Linked DNA regions of Spartinivicinus marinus. The protein of the gene in region 2 interacts with the protein of the main gene of each other region in a pairwise test. Links are inferred from orthologs where the notes say so. Each region holds a gene or a part of one and is shown on either strand. Other genes may lie near its edges.

Region 1 (4,635 bases), 380 kb from region 2 along the record:
ATCAGTTATTTGCCACATTGGACCCAACCCTAAGAAGAATAAAAGTACCAGATTTAGGTCCAGTTGTTTTGGCTGATACTGTGGGCTTTATTCGGCATTTGCCGCATAAGCTGGTAGAGGCTTTTAGGGCAACTCTTGAAGAAACGGTAATGGCTGATCTGTTGGTTCATGTCGTTGATATCAGTGACCCAAACTATCAAGACAATATTGAGCAAGTGGAAGCCGTCCTAAAAGAAATTGGTGCCAATGAGTTGCCTAGTCTTCAGGTATACAACAAGATAGACCAATTGTCTGATGTACAGCCACGAGTCGATTATAATGAACAGGGAGTGCCCACCCGGGTTTGGTTGTCTGCTCAACAAGGTAATGGCACTGAGTTATTAGTTAAGGCCATTGCTGAGCATATGGGGGATCAATTAATTCAGCAAACCATTACTTTAACCCCTCAGCAAAGTCGGTTAAGAGCACAGTTTTATGAGTTGGGAGTGGTGCAGTCTGAGTCAATAGATGCAGCTGGCAATACGCTGGTAAAAATCAGAATGCCAAAGCAGGACTACGATAGGTTGTTAGGTCGTTCTGGGTTAAAACCAGAGGCTTTATTGTCAGTAACCCATTAATAAGGGTACGGGTTGAAGGCAGCAACTGTCGCTCTTACAATGCACAGTCGTAGATTTATCCGAATTAACTAGTATCATAGCCATAACAACAACTTTGTTAAGGAGCACCTTCTAATATAGCGAATGTGTTATTGGGAAGTGCACCTATCAGCTTACTAATCCAACACTGGTGTAATGGAGAAGTTTATGGCCTGGAATGAACCGGGTGGTAACGGAAATGATAAAGATCCCTGGGGCAACGGGGGGAATCGTGGCAATAATAACCAAGGTCCTCCTGATCTGGATGAAGCTTTCCGTAAATTAAATGAAAAAATTGGCAGCCTGTTCGGTGGCAAAGGTGGTGGCCAAGGCGGCAGATCATCTGGCTCTGCTGCGGGTGGTATTTTCCCAATCGCTTTTGTTTTGCTTGCCGTCTTATATTTTTGGAGTGCTGCATTTACTGTGGATGAAAAGGAGCAAGTAGTTGTCTTGCGGTTTGGTGAGTATAAAGAAACCGTAGGGCCAGGCTTGCACTTTTACTTCCCTCCAATTGACTCGAAATTTCAGGAAAATGTAACTGAGCTGCGAACTTACAATGTAAGGCAGAAGATGTTGACTGAAGATGAAAATATCGTCGAAGTCTCTTTGTCGGTTCAATACAATGTTTCCAACCTGAAAAACTATGTGCTGGAAATTGCTGATCCAATCAGTACGCTGGAACAGGCAACTCAAAGTGCCTTACGTCATGTGGTAGGTACTTCAAAAATGCACTCAGTATTAACAGAAGGCCGTAGTATTATTTCTGCTGAAGTGGCTGAAAGACTTCAGGCTTATGTTAATGACTATAAATCGGGCCTTTACATTAGCAAAATCAACGTAGAAAGCACTCAGCCACCAAGAGAAGTGCAAGCTGCTTTTGATGATGTGATTCGTGCTAGGGAAGACCGTGAGCGGGTGCAAAATAAGGCAATTGCTTACCGTAATGCGATTCTTCCTCAGGCAAAAGGTAAAAGTAAGCGGATAACAGAAGAGGCTCAGGCCTATAAAGCTGAAATAACGGCGAAGGCTAATGGTGAAACTTCTCGCTTTAAGCAGGTGCTAGTTGAGTATAAAAAAGCACCAGAAATTACCCGTAGTCGAATGTATATAGAAACGATTCAAGATGTACTAGGTGAAACCAATAAAGTGATTGTTGATGTGGAAGGTGGTAATAACCTGATGTATTTACCGCTAGACAAACTCATGGGAGCTAACCCAACGGCACCTACCTCTCTAACTGGTCAGCCTGTTCTTACTCAGCAAGAGATGGATGCAATAGCTGATAAAGTAGCTGGACAACTACGTAAGCGTACTTCTTCAAATCGAACTGGTGGGAGGGTTGCAAGATGACAGGTAAAAGCTTAGCAACCATTATTATTGCCTTAGCTATTGTTATTGTTGGCTGGGAATCAGCTTATATTGTCAGCGAGCGTGAGCGGGCAGTGGTGCTACGGTTTGGTCAGGTTAAAAACCCTGATGTGCCAGCAGGCCTCCACTTTAAAGCGCCATTTATTGACAAGGTGAAACTCTTTGATGGCCGGTTACTAACGTTAGATGCAGCTCAAGAACGCTTTTTTACTCAGGAAAAAAAGGCGCTAGTTGTTGACTCTTTTGTAAAGTGGCGAATAGCTGATGTACAGCGTTTTTATACAGCAACATCAGGCAACATTATTCAAGCCAATCGGCTACTGTCACAGCTAATTGAATCAGGCTTGCGTAACTTGATTGCCCAGTGTGAGCTAAAAGAAGTTGTGTCAGGTAAGTCTAACATTAAGAAACGTTCTCGCTTTAAGTGTGCGCAGGAAACGCTGGTGCTAGATGATAGTGCAGTTCAGCTTGCTGCTGGTGTTGAAATAGCAAAAACGGCTGTACAGAAAGCAGCAGCTAAAGCTGCAGCAAGTGCCGCAGAAGAAGAGCCTGAAGACCTGCGTGACAAGCTGATTTTCAGCATTAAAAAAAGCTTGAATGAACAAGTGCAAATTAAAGAAAAGTATGGCATTGAAATTGTGGATGTGCGCTTTAAGCGAATTGATTTGCCAGAACAGGTGAGTGATTCAGTCTATGAAAGGATGATTACTGAGCGGGAAAAAGAGGCTCAGGAAATTCGTTCATTTGGTAAGCAAAAAGCAGAAGAAATTCGTGCTGAAGCGGATCGTGAGCGTCGTGAACTGTTAGCGAAAGCCTATCAGATTGCTGAACAATTACGAGGTGAAGGTGACCAGGAAGCAGCGGCTGTTTATGCAGAAGCTTATGGCAGTGACCAAGAGTTTTATAACTTTTACCGTAGTTTACAAGCTTACCGTCAGGCCTTTAAGCAGCAAGGCGATATTATGGTGTTAAAGCCTGAAAGTGATTTCTTTAAATATTTGAAAACACCTCATGCAATAACAAATACTTCTAGTGCAGAAAATAATCAATAAACATGGTAGAAGTGCTATTGGCAGAATAGTTGGTTATTTGATCAGCTGCTTGTAATGAGCTGGTTGAAATCGCTTCAATTCTGCTAATAAATCATGTTAGTATCATCCAAACCGGGTTATCACCCGGTTTTTTTATTGCCTAAGGGAAAGCATGAATTTTTGGCACGAGTTATTAGTTGCATTTTGCCTCATGTTGGTCATTGAAGGGATTATTCCTTTTTTGTACCCCAGTCGGTGGCGTGACTTAGTGGCAAAACTAGCAACCTTTGATGACCGCCAATTACGGCTAGCTGGTTTGGTAAGCATGCTAGCTGGGACTGGCTTGTTATATTTAATTAATTCGTAATTTGACCAGTAAAGCCCAAAATATTCTTGCTGGTGTAGACTATAAGTGTGCACTTCTTAAGCTAAATAAATTGAGAGCTTTTTTGATTTAAAGAAGCTGACGTTAAAAAGCCAACAGAGACACTATCCATAAAAAGGCCGGATATAACATGACAATTGCAGATCGTTGGTTATTGCCGGACGGTATAGATGAGGTGTTACCGCCTGCAGCAATGCAAATTGAACAGCTAAGGCGAAAACTTCTCGACCTTTACCATTGCTGGGGTTATGACCTGGTTATTCCTCCTCATCTTGAGTATCTAGAGTCCCTCCAAGCAGGAGCGGGCCATGATCTTGATTTACAAACCTTTAAAATAATTGATCAACTAACTGGGCGGTTATTAGGGTTACGTGCTGATACTACGCCTTCTGTAGCAAGAATGGATGCACATACCTTAAAACGAGAAGGTCCGGTTAGACTGTGTTATGCAGGCAGTGTTTTTCATACCAAGCCTTGTTCGTTGGCTGCTTCTCGTAGCCCAATTCAGGTGGGAGCAGAGTTATATGGCCATTCTGGTATAGCCAGTGATGTTGAGGTCATTAGCTTAATGTTGGAAACACTGAATAGCTTAACTATTCAAAATGTTTATTTGGATATGGGCCATGTGGGGATTTTTCGTGGCTTAGTGGCTCAAGCCCAATTATCTGAAGAGCGTCAGCAAGAATTGTTTGATATTTTGCAGCGTAAAGATGCTACGGAGCTAGCGGACTTTGTAGCTAATTATGTTGATGATGTTGATGTAGCCAATATGTTGTTGGCTCTACCTGAGTTATCAGGTGATTTTGATACATTGAAACAGGCAAGAACTGTTTTATCAAATGCCAATGAAAATGTGCACAATGCTATTCGCACGCTTGAACAAGTGGGTTTAGCTGTTCGTCAGTTTAGTTCGTCGCTAACGATTTACTTCGACCTGTGTGAGTTAAGAGGTTATAACTACCATACAGGTATTTTATTTGCGGCTTATGTACCAGGCCAAGGACAAGCAGTTGCCCAGGGTGGCCGTTATGATGGTATTGGTAAAGTATTTGGTCGCTCTCGTCCAGCAACAGGATTTAGTTCTGACTTAAAAGTATTGCTTGATTTAATAGCACCTTCAGAGCCTGCTGATAATGCGATTTGGGCGCCTATTGATGTGCCGTTTGAAGCAGTCCAGGCATTGCGAGCTCAGGGTGAAAGGGTTGTTAGAGAACTA
Region 2 (8,154 bases):
ATGACAGTCCGGTTTTACTAGACTTTTTCTTGAACCGTGCCATTGAGGTTGATATTGATGCGGTTTGTGATGGTAAAGCTGTGGTGATTGGCGCCATTATGCAACATATCGAGCAAGCGGGCGTACACTCTGGTGATTCTGCCTGCTCTCTACCTCCCTACAGTCTCAGCAAAGATTTTCAGGATCAGATTCGCGAGCAAGTGAAGCGAATGGCGCTTGAGCTGGGCGTAGTTGGGTTAATGAATGTGCAACTGGCAATTCAGGATGACGAAATTTATGTCATTGAAGTCAACCCAAGGGCTTCACGAACGGTACCATTTGTTTCAAAATGCATAGGCCGCTCGTTAGCGAAAGTGGCAGCACTGGTAATGGCTGGCAAGTCGCTAGCAGAAGTTGGTTTTACTGAGGAAATAATCCCCCCTTATTTCTGTGTGAAAGAGTCGGTTTTTCCATTTAATAAGTTTCCAGGTGTGGACCCGATTTTAGGGCCTGAAATGAAATCAACAGGTGAAGTGATGGGGGTGGGGGATAGCTTTGCAGAAGCTTTTGCTAAAGGACATCTGGCTGCTCATGCTATGCTGCCAACAGAAGGCAAAGTTATTATCAGTGTTAGAGATGAAGACAAGCCACGAGCGGTTGGTGTGGCAAAGGCACTTATTGCTCAAGGCTTTAGTATTTACGCAACTGCTGGTACAGCAAAAGCTTTAGAGTCAGCTGGCCTGGTAATTCAGCGAGTGAATAAAGTGACTGAAGGCCGTCCGCACTTAGTTGACATGATTAAAAATGACGAAATTTCGCTAGTGATCAATACTACCGAGGGGCGCCAAGCTATTGCTGACTCTTATATGATTAGGCGATCAGCGTTACAGCATAAAGTGCCTTACTCTACTACATTAGCAGGAGCTGAGGCTGTTGCTCAGGCAATTCAATTTGGCCCTGAGCGAACAGTTCGTCGGCTACAGGATTTGCACAAAGGTATTATGAATGAATAGGGTTCCAATGACTGTCCAGGGTGAACGTGCCCTAAGGGATGAGTTAGAACGACTAAAAGGGGTTGAGCGCCCAAGAATTATTCAAGCAATTGCCGATGCTCGAGAGCATGGTGATCTTAAGGAAAATGCTGAGTACCATGCAGCTAGGGAGCAGCAAAGCTTCACTGAAGGACGGATCAATGAAATAGAAGCGAAATTATCAAGCGCTCAGGTAATTGATGTCACCAAAATTGCTAAAACGGGTAAAGTGTTTTTTGGTACTACAGTTGCGCTGATTAATTTAGACTCAGATGAAGAAATGGAATACCAGATAGTGGGTGAAGATGAGGCGGATATTAAAAGTAATAAAGTATCCGTGAGTTCTCCTATTGCTCGAGCCTTAATTGGTAAAGAAGAAGGGGATGTTGTTCTGGTTAAGACGCCTGCTGGTGACACTGAGTATGAGGTTGCAGAAGTTAAGCACCTATAAACTATTCTGTTGATAAATAAAAAAGCCCCTTTGAGCAGGGGTTTTTTTTTAGCTGCGTAATAAGTTTGATAATGCTGGATTCGGCTCTTTGGCTGGTTTGTAAATGAGTGCAATATTGCCGATGGTTTGAACCAGTTCAGCACCGACTTCTTTACAAAGCTCACCAATAAATGCTTTTTTTGCTTCTCTATCTCCCACTGCAAACTTAACTTTGATTAGTTCGTGATCAGCTAGGGCTCGAGTGGTTTCTTCTAAAACCCCTGCTGACAGCCCATTACTAGCAATGGTAACCACTGGTTTGAGATTGTGGCCGATGGTGCGAAAGCGCTTCTTTTGTGCAGCGGTTAAAGCCATGTAAATGATTCCGTAAAACTTAAGTGATTTCTCATGATAAACTAGAGGAGCATACTGTAATTAAGAAGCATACACCATCAAATAAGGTCGCGGATAATACAAGAACTGTTAGGTTGTTGCATAGTGGCTCAAGTGAAATAGTGAGTAAGAGTAAACCAAAAATTTTGAAGCATGGTAGTTTGGCTGTTAAAGGCTCTCCTATTGCTTTTATAATGCTACCACTTATTTATCAATATAATTTTTTAATGAGAATTGTAGGTTATGGGGCGGTCAAAAAGCAGTAATCGTTGGCTACAAGAACATTTTTCTGATCAGTTTGTAAAGCAGTCACAAAAAGATGGCTACCGCTCCCGAGCCAGCTATAAGTTGCTGGAAATTCAGCAAAAAGATTGCTTACTCAAGCCTGGCATGACAGTGGTTGATTTGGGGGCGGCCCCTGGCGGTTGGACTCAAGTGGCTGCGCAGTTGATCGGGGATAAAGGCAAAGTTGTCGCTTCTGATATTTTGCCAATGGACCCTATTGCTGATGTTAGCTTTGTTCAAGGTGACTTTACTGAGGAGGCCGTTTTAAAAGAAATTTTGGCTTCAATTGGTGCTGATAGAGTAGACCTTGTAATTTCTGATATGGCCCCCAATATGAGTGGTATGAAGGCCGTTGATCAGCCTAAAGCTATGTATTTGGCTGAACTAGCACTGGACTTGTCCTTGCAAGTGCTGAAACCGAAGGGGTGTTTTTTAACGAAAGTATTCCAAGGTGAAGGATTTGATCAATATTTTAAGGCGATGCGAGAGGTTTTTGCTTCAGTGGTAACTCGAAAACCACAAGCATCAAGATCGCGTTCACGTGAAGTTTATCTGCTTGGAAAGGGGTTTAAAGGTTAATCAGCTTCGGTAATAGAGTTAATAGCGCTAAACTATAGATGAGAAACTGTTTCAAGTAATGGATCTGTAGTAAGGTATAGCACCATAAACTTTGGCTAGTGCTATTGTTTAGCATGCTCGTGGAACGATTGTAAAATACTGTGCAGCTTTAAAGAAACGTTAAGTAAGTATACAGCCAACTTCTTTATCTTAGCCGCATAATTACAAACAGACCGAGTGACTGTTAGGCTTGTTCGCTCGAAGAGGGTAGCCCGTTGAATGATATGGCAAAGAATTTAGTTTTATGGCTAATAATCGCGTTGGTATTGCTGACAGTATTTAAAAACTTCGGCAACATGCAGTCATCAACCAAAGAGCTGACCTATACACAGTTTGTCAATTTGGTAGAAAATAAACAGGTTAGTAAGGTCGTTATTGATGGTTTTACAGTAACGGGTATATTGAACGGTAGTGAACGTTTTGAGACTAACCTTCCTCCCACTATTCAAGATAACAAGTTAATGGATGATTTGTTGTCTAATCAGGTTGAAGTAGTAGCCAAACCATTAGAAAAGCAAAGTATTTGGACTCAGCTGCTAGTTGCTAGCTTCCCAATTTTAGTCATCATTGCTGTATTCATGTTTTTCATGCGTCAGATGCAAGGTGGTTCGGGAGGTCGTGGTGGCCCAATGAGTTTTGGTAAAAGCAAGGCCCGCTTGCTTGGTGAAGATCAGATTAAAACTACCTTTGCTGATGTAGCTGGTGTTGATGAAGCCAAAGATGATGTTCAAGAACTGGTAGAGTTCTTGCGTGATCCAGGTAAGTTCAAGCGCTTAGGTGGTCGTATACCTCGTGGCGTATTAATGGTTGGCTCACCAGGTACTGGTAAAACACTCTTGGCTAAAGCTATTGCAGGTGAAGCAAAAGTACCATTCTTTACTATTTCTGGCTCTGACTTTGTCGAAATGTTTGTTGGTGTCGGTGCTTCGCGGGTTCGGGATATGTTTGACCAGGCTAAGAAGCAATCACCCTGTATTATCTTTATTGATGAAATTGATGCAGTTGGTCGTCATCGTGGTGCTGGTCTTGGTGGTGGTCACGATGAGAGAGAGCAAACCCTTAACCAATTGCTGGTGGAAATGGATGGCTTTGAAGGTAATGAAGGTGTGATTGTCATTGCCGCAACAAACCGTCCAGATGTGCTTGATCCCGCGCTATTAAGGCCCGGTCGTTTTGATCGCCAAGTAGTTGTGCCGTTGCCAGATATTCGTGGTCGTGAGCAAATTTTGAAGGTGCATATGCGGAAAGTACCTTTAGCAGATGATGTTAATCCATCGATTATTGCTCGTGGTACTCCTGGATTTTCCGGAGCTGACTTGGCCAACCTGGTTAATGAAGCGGCTTTATTTGCTGCAAGAGCAAACAATCGCACTGTTTCAATGAAAGAATTTGAACTGGCTAAAGATAAAATTATGATGGGTGCTGAGCGCAAGTCCATGGTGATGAGCGAGAAAGAAAAGCTAAATACTGCTTATCATGAAGCTGGTCACGCGATTGTTGGGCGCTTGGTACCTGAGCATGACCCTGTTTATAAAGTGACTATTATTCCAAGAGGTAGAGCGTTGGGCGTTACCATGTTCTTGCCTGAGGAAGATCGTTACAGTCAAAGTAAGCAAGCACTAACTAGTCAGATATGTAGCTTATTTGGTGGGCGAATTGCTGAAGAGATGACGCTTGGTGCAAACGGTGTTACTACCGGTGCATCCAATGATATCCAGCGTGCAACTCAAATTGCTCGCAACATGGTCGCAAAGTGGGGCTTGTCTGAGAAGCTGGGTCCTTTGATGTATGATGAAGATGAAGGCGAAGTCTTTTTGGGGCGTAGCCAGGGAGGCTCACGCTTGAATGTATCGCCTCAAACTGCACGTATTATTGATGAAGAAGTGCGCTCTTTGATTGATGAGTGCTATGCGACAGCAGAAAAAATCCTAAAGGAAAACAGAGATAAACTGGATTTAATGGCTGAAGCATTGATGCAGTATGAGACTATTGATACTCAGCAAATTGATGACATCATGGCTGGCAAAAAACCTCGCCCCCCAGCCGGCTGGCATGATGGAGATTCATCGGGAGGAGGTGCTGTGACTGATCTTGATAAAAAGCCTCAAGATAAAGAAACAAAAGCACCAGACCCTTCTATAGGTGGACCCGCTGGCGAGCATTAATGCTCGCCTTTGCTTTTTACTTTGAGCCCTCCTTTCTAAGTAACAAATAAACTTCTGAAATCACACCATGACTCAGCTATTAGCTTGTGGTAATCGCTTTCTTGATTTGAGCCACCCTCATGTAATGGGGGTTCTCAATGTAACACCAGACTCCTTTTATGATGGAGGTTCCTATAAATACCTGGATCAGGCCTTGGCTCAAGCTGAGAAAATGGTAAAAGAGGGGGCTAGCATCATTGATGTTGGAGGGGAATCAACTCGACCTGGTGCAAAGCCAGTTAGTGTTGCTGAAGAGTTGGATCGAGTTATTCCTGTTGTCGAGAAAATTACCCAGCAGCTTGATGTGGTTGTGTCAGTAGATACAAGTACCCCAGTCGTAATTACTGAAGCAGAGAATAAAGGGGCTGGTTTGATAAATGATGTGAGGGCTTTGCAGTGTGATGGCGCTTTACAGGCTGCAGCTAATACCAGTCTGCCAATTTGCTTGATGCACATGCAGGGTGAGCCAGGCAGTATGCAGGAAAATCCCTACTACTCCTCTGTGGTTGATGATGTAAAACAGTTTTTGCTTACTCGGATCAAAGCTTGTGAGGCAATTGGAATTAGTCGGTCACGATTAATTCTTGATCCGGGTTTTGGCTTTGGAAAAACTGTAGAGCATAACTTTAATTTGGCGAAGCATTTAGCAGACTTGAAAAAACTTGAGTTACCAATATTGATTGGAGTGTCAAGAAAATCCATGATTGGCGCTATTTTGAATAAAGACGTGGATGATCGACTGTATGGTACGCTGGCAGTTAATCTTTGGTGCTACTTGCAAGGTGGTAGTATTTTTAGAGTGCATGATGTAGCTGCGAGTGTAGATTGCTTGAAATTAGTCCAGGCTATTCAAGGGGCAAATTAGTATAGGAATTCTTATTTTAACTGTTATTTGTGGCTGCAAAGATGAAAAAAAAATACTTTGGAACTGATGGTATTCGAGGCCAGGTTGGACAATACCCCATTACTCCAGACTTTATGTTAAAGCTGGGCTGGGCTGCAGGGAAAGTATTTGCCCAAGAGGGTAGAGGCAAAATTTTGATTGGTAAGGATACGCGTATTTCTGGCTATATGTTTGAGGCTGCTTTGGAGGCAGGACTATCAGCCGCTGGTGTTGATGTCAGTTTGCTAGGGCCGATGCCAACGCCTGCCATTGCTTATTTAACCAGAACCTTTAATGCGCATGCTGGTATTGTTATTAGTGCATCCCACAATCCATACCAAGATAATGGTATTAAGTTTTTTTCCGCTACTGGGACAAAACTAGGCGATCATGTCGAGCTGGCCATTGAAGCAATGCTGGAGCAAGAGGTTAAATGTGTTGACTCTGGTATGCTGGGAAAGGCGACTCGAATTAATGATGCTGCAGGGCGTTATATTGAGTATTGCAAAGGCACGGTAGCAGGTAATCTTGATCTTAGTGGGTTGAAAATTGTTGTTGATGCCGCTAATGGAGCTACCTATCATGTTGGGCCTGCCGTTTTTGGAGAGTTGGGGGCTGAAGTTGTCTCGATAGGAGTAGAGCCAAATGGTATCAATATTAATAAGGGAGTTGGTTCTACCCATTTAACTGCTTTGCAGCAAAAAGTAATAGAAGAAAAAGCTGATCTAGGTATTGCTTTTGATGGCGATGGTGATCGGGTGATGATGGTTGATCATCAGGGGCAAGCTGTAGATGGTGATGAGCTGTTATTTATTATTGCCAGTAGTCAGGCTCACCAACAAGTACTGCATGGAGGAGTAGTTGGTACCTTGATGACGAATCTTGGTATGGAACTAGCCTTGTCAGAAATGAATATACCTTTTGCTAGAGCAAAAGTGGGCGATCGCTATGTCAATGAAATGCTGCTTGCAAAGGGTTGGTATTTAGGTGGAGAGTCTTCTGGCCACATTATATGTCGAGATGTAGCAACAACTGGTGATGGTATTGTTTCTGCTTTGCAGGTTTTAAAAGCATTACAATCAAGGCAGTTATCGTTGTTTGAAGTAAAGCAGCAGATGTGTAAATTCCCTCAGAAAATGGTTAATGTTAAACTGACAAATAAAGTAGATATTGCCAAAAATACTCAGATTCAAGCTGCTGTAAGCGAGGTAGAAGCTGAGCTGTCAGGAAAGGGAAGAGTTTTGTTAAGGCCTTCTGGTACGGAGCCTGTTATTCGGGTAATGGTTGAAGGTGAGGACGAGCTAAAAGTTAATATGTTAGTTAGTCAGCTTGCGGACGCAGTTAAAGAAGCAGTTGTACTTGAGTAGAAAATCTACTACCTGGCCTAAGCTATAAAGTACTGATAATAACTTTGTTTATTGTCTGCGAATGAATCATGGGGTAACATTCCTGCCCCAAAAACAGTGTAGGTATCATGCGAACACCAATTGTAATTGCTAATTGGAAGATGAATGGCGGCTTAGCTGCTAATGCTAACTTGGTTAGTGGGCTTAAAAAGCAGCTGGTTGGGCAGCAAGCAACAACTATTGTAATTTGTCCGCCTGCACCTTATTTAGCACAAGTTGAACAGTTAATTGAAAGTAGCAATATTCAATTGGGTGCGCAAAATGCTTCAGAGTATTCTGTGGGTGCTTACACAGGCGAAGTTTCACTTAAAATGTTGCAGGAATTTGGAGTGCAATATGTCATTATTGGGCACTCTGAAAGAAGGGTAATATTTAAAGAAACAGACCAGCAAGTGGCTGAAAAGTGTAAGGCAGTTGTAGCTGGTGGGTTGGTGCCAGTTATCTGTATTGGTGAGTCACTGGAAGAGCGGCAGCAAGGTAACGCTCAAATTGTGATAAAAAAACAACTGCAAGCATTGAGCTTAGAAGAATTAAGAGGCTCCTTCATTATTGCTTATGAGCCAATTTGGGCAATAGGGACTGGAGAAACAGCCTCACCAGAACAAGCTCAAGAAATGCATGAGTTTATTCGGTTTCAGCTTAGAGAGCTGCTCGCTGAACGGGCTGATAGTGTTAAAGTGTTGTATGGTGGTAGTGTAAAGTCGGATAATGCTGGGCAGCTTTTTGCGATGCCTGACATTGATGGTGGTTTAGTTGGTGGTGCCTCATTGCAGGCTGAAGAGTTTTTTGCGATTTGTCGAGCTGCAGGTAATTAAATGGAGACATTAATTTTAATTGGTCATGTATTGGCTGCGCTAGCCTTGATTGGCTTAATCCTATTACAACAAGGTAAGGGGGCAGAGGCTGGTGCGTCATTTGGTGGCGG

What was found.
Region 1: the proteins of ftsH (region 2) and hflC interact in binary tests that used the Escherichia coli proteins (3 or more experiments, as listed by UniProt). The link is inferred for Spartinivicinus marinus from one-to-one orthologs.

The regions. Positions count from the first base shown.
Region 1 is NZ_JAPJZK010000001.1:3,427,624-3,432,258, forward strand. Bases 1,019-4,018 are described here. They hold hflC (protease modulator HflC), read left to right. Parts: upstream 1,019-1,981; coding sequence 1,982-3,055; downstream 3,056-4,018. Other genes in these bases: hflK (FtsH protease activity modulator HflK), read left to right, coding at 1,019-1,985; OQE68_RS15460 (DUF2065 domain-containing protein), read left to right, coding at 3,207-3,401; OQE68_RS15465 (ATP phosphoribosyltransferase regulatory subunit), read left to right, coding at 3,550-4,018. In the rest of the region: ribosome rescue GTPase HflX, read left to right, coding at 1-617; more of hflK, read left to right, coding at 804-1,018; more of OQE68_RS15465, read left to right, coding at 4,019-4,635.
Region 2 is NZ_JAPJZK010000001.1:3,802,541-3,810,694, forward strand. What follows is about bases 2,509-5,430. They hold ftsH (ATP-dependent zinc metalloprotease FtsH), read left to right. Parts: upstream 2,509-2,960; coding sequence 2,961-4,901; downstream 4,902-5,430. Other genes in these bases: rlmE (23S rRNA (uridine(2552)-2'-O)-methyltransferase RlmE), read left to right, coding at 2,509-2,697; folP (dihydropteroate synthase), read left to right, coding at 4,969-5,430. In the rest of the region: carB (carbamoyl-phosphate synthase large subunit), read left to right, coding at 1-992; transcription elongation factor GreA, read left to right, coding at 985-1,461; ribosome assembly RNA-binding protein YhbY, read right to left, coding at 1,510-1,815; more of rlmE, read left to right, coding at 2,077-2,508; more of folP, read left to right, coding at 5,431-5,805; glmM (phosphoglucosamine mutase), read left to right, coding at 5,847-7,190; tpiA (triose-phosphate isomerase), read left to right, coding at 7,298-8,044; preprotein translocase subunit SecG, read left to right, coding at 8,045-8,154. UniProt on the Escherichia coli protein: Acts as a processive, ATP-dependent zinc metallopeptidase for both cytoplasmic and membrane proteins. Plays a role in the quality control of integral membrane proteins.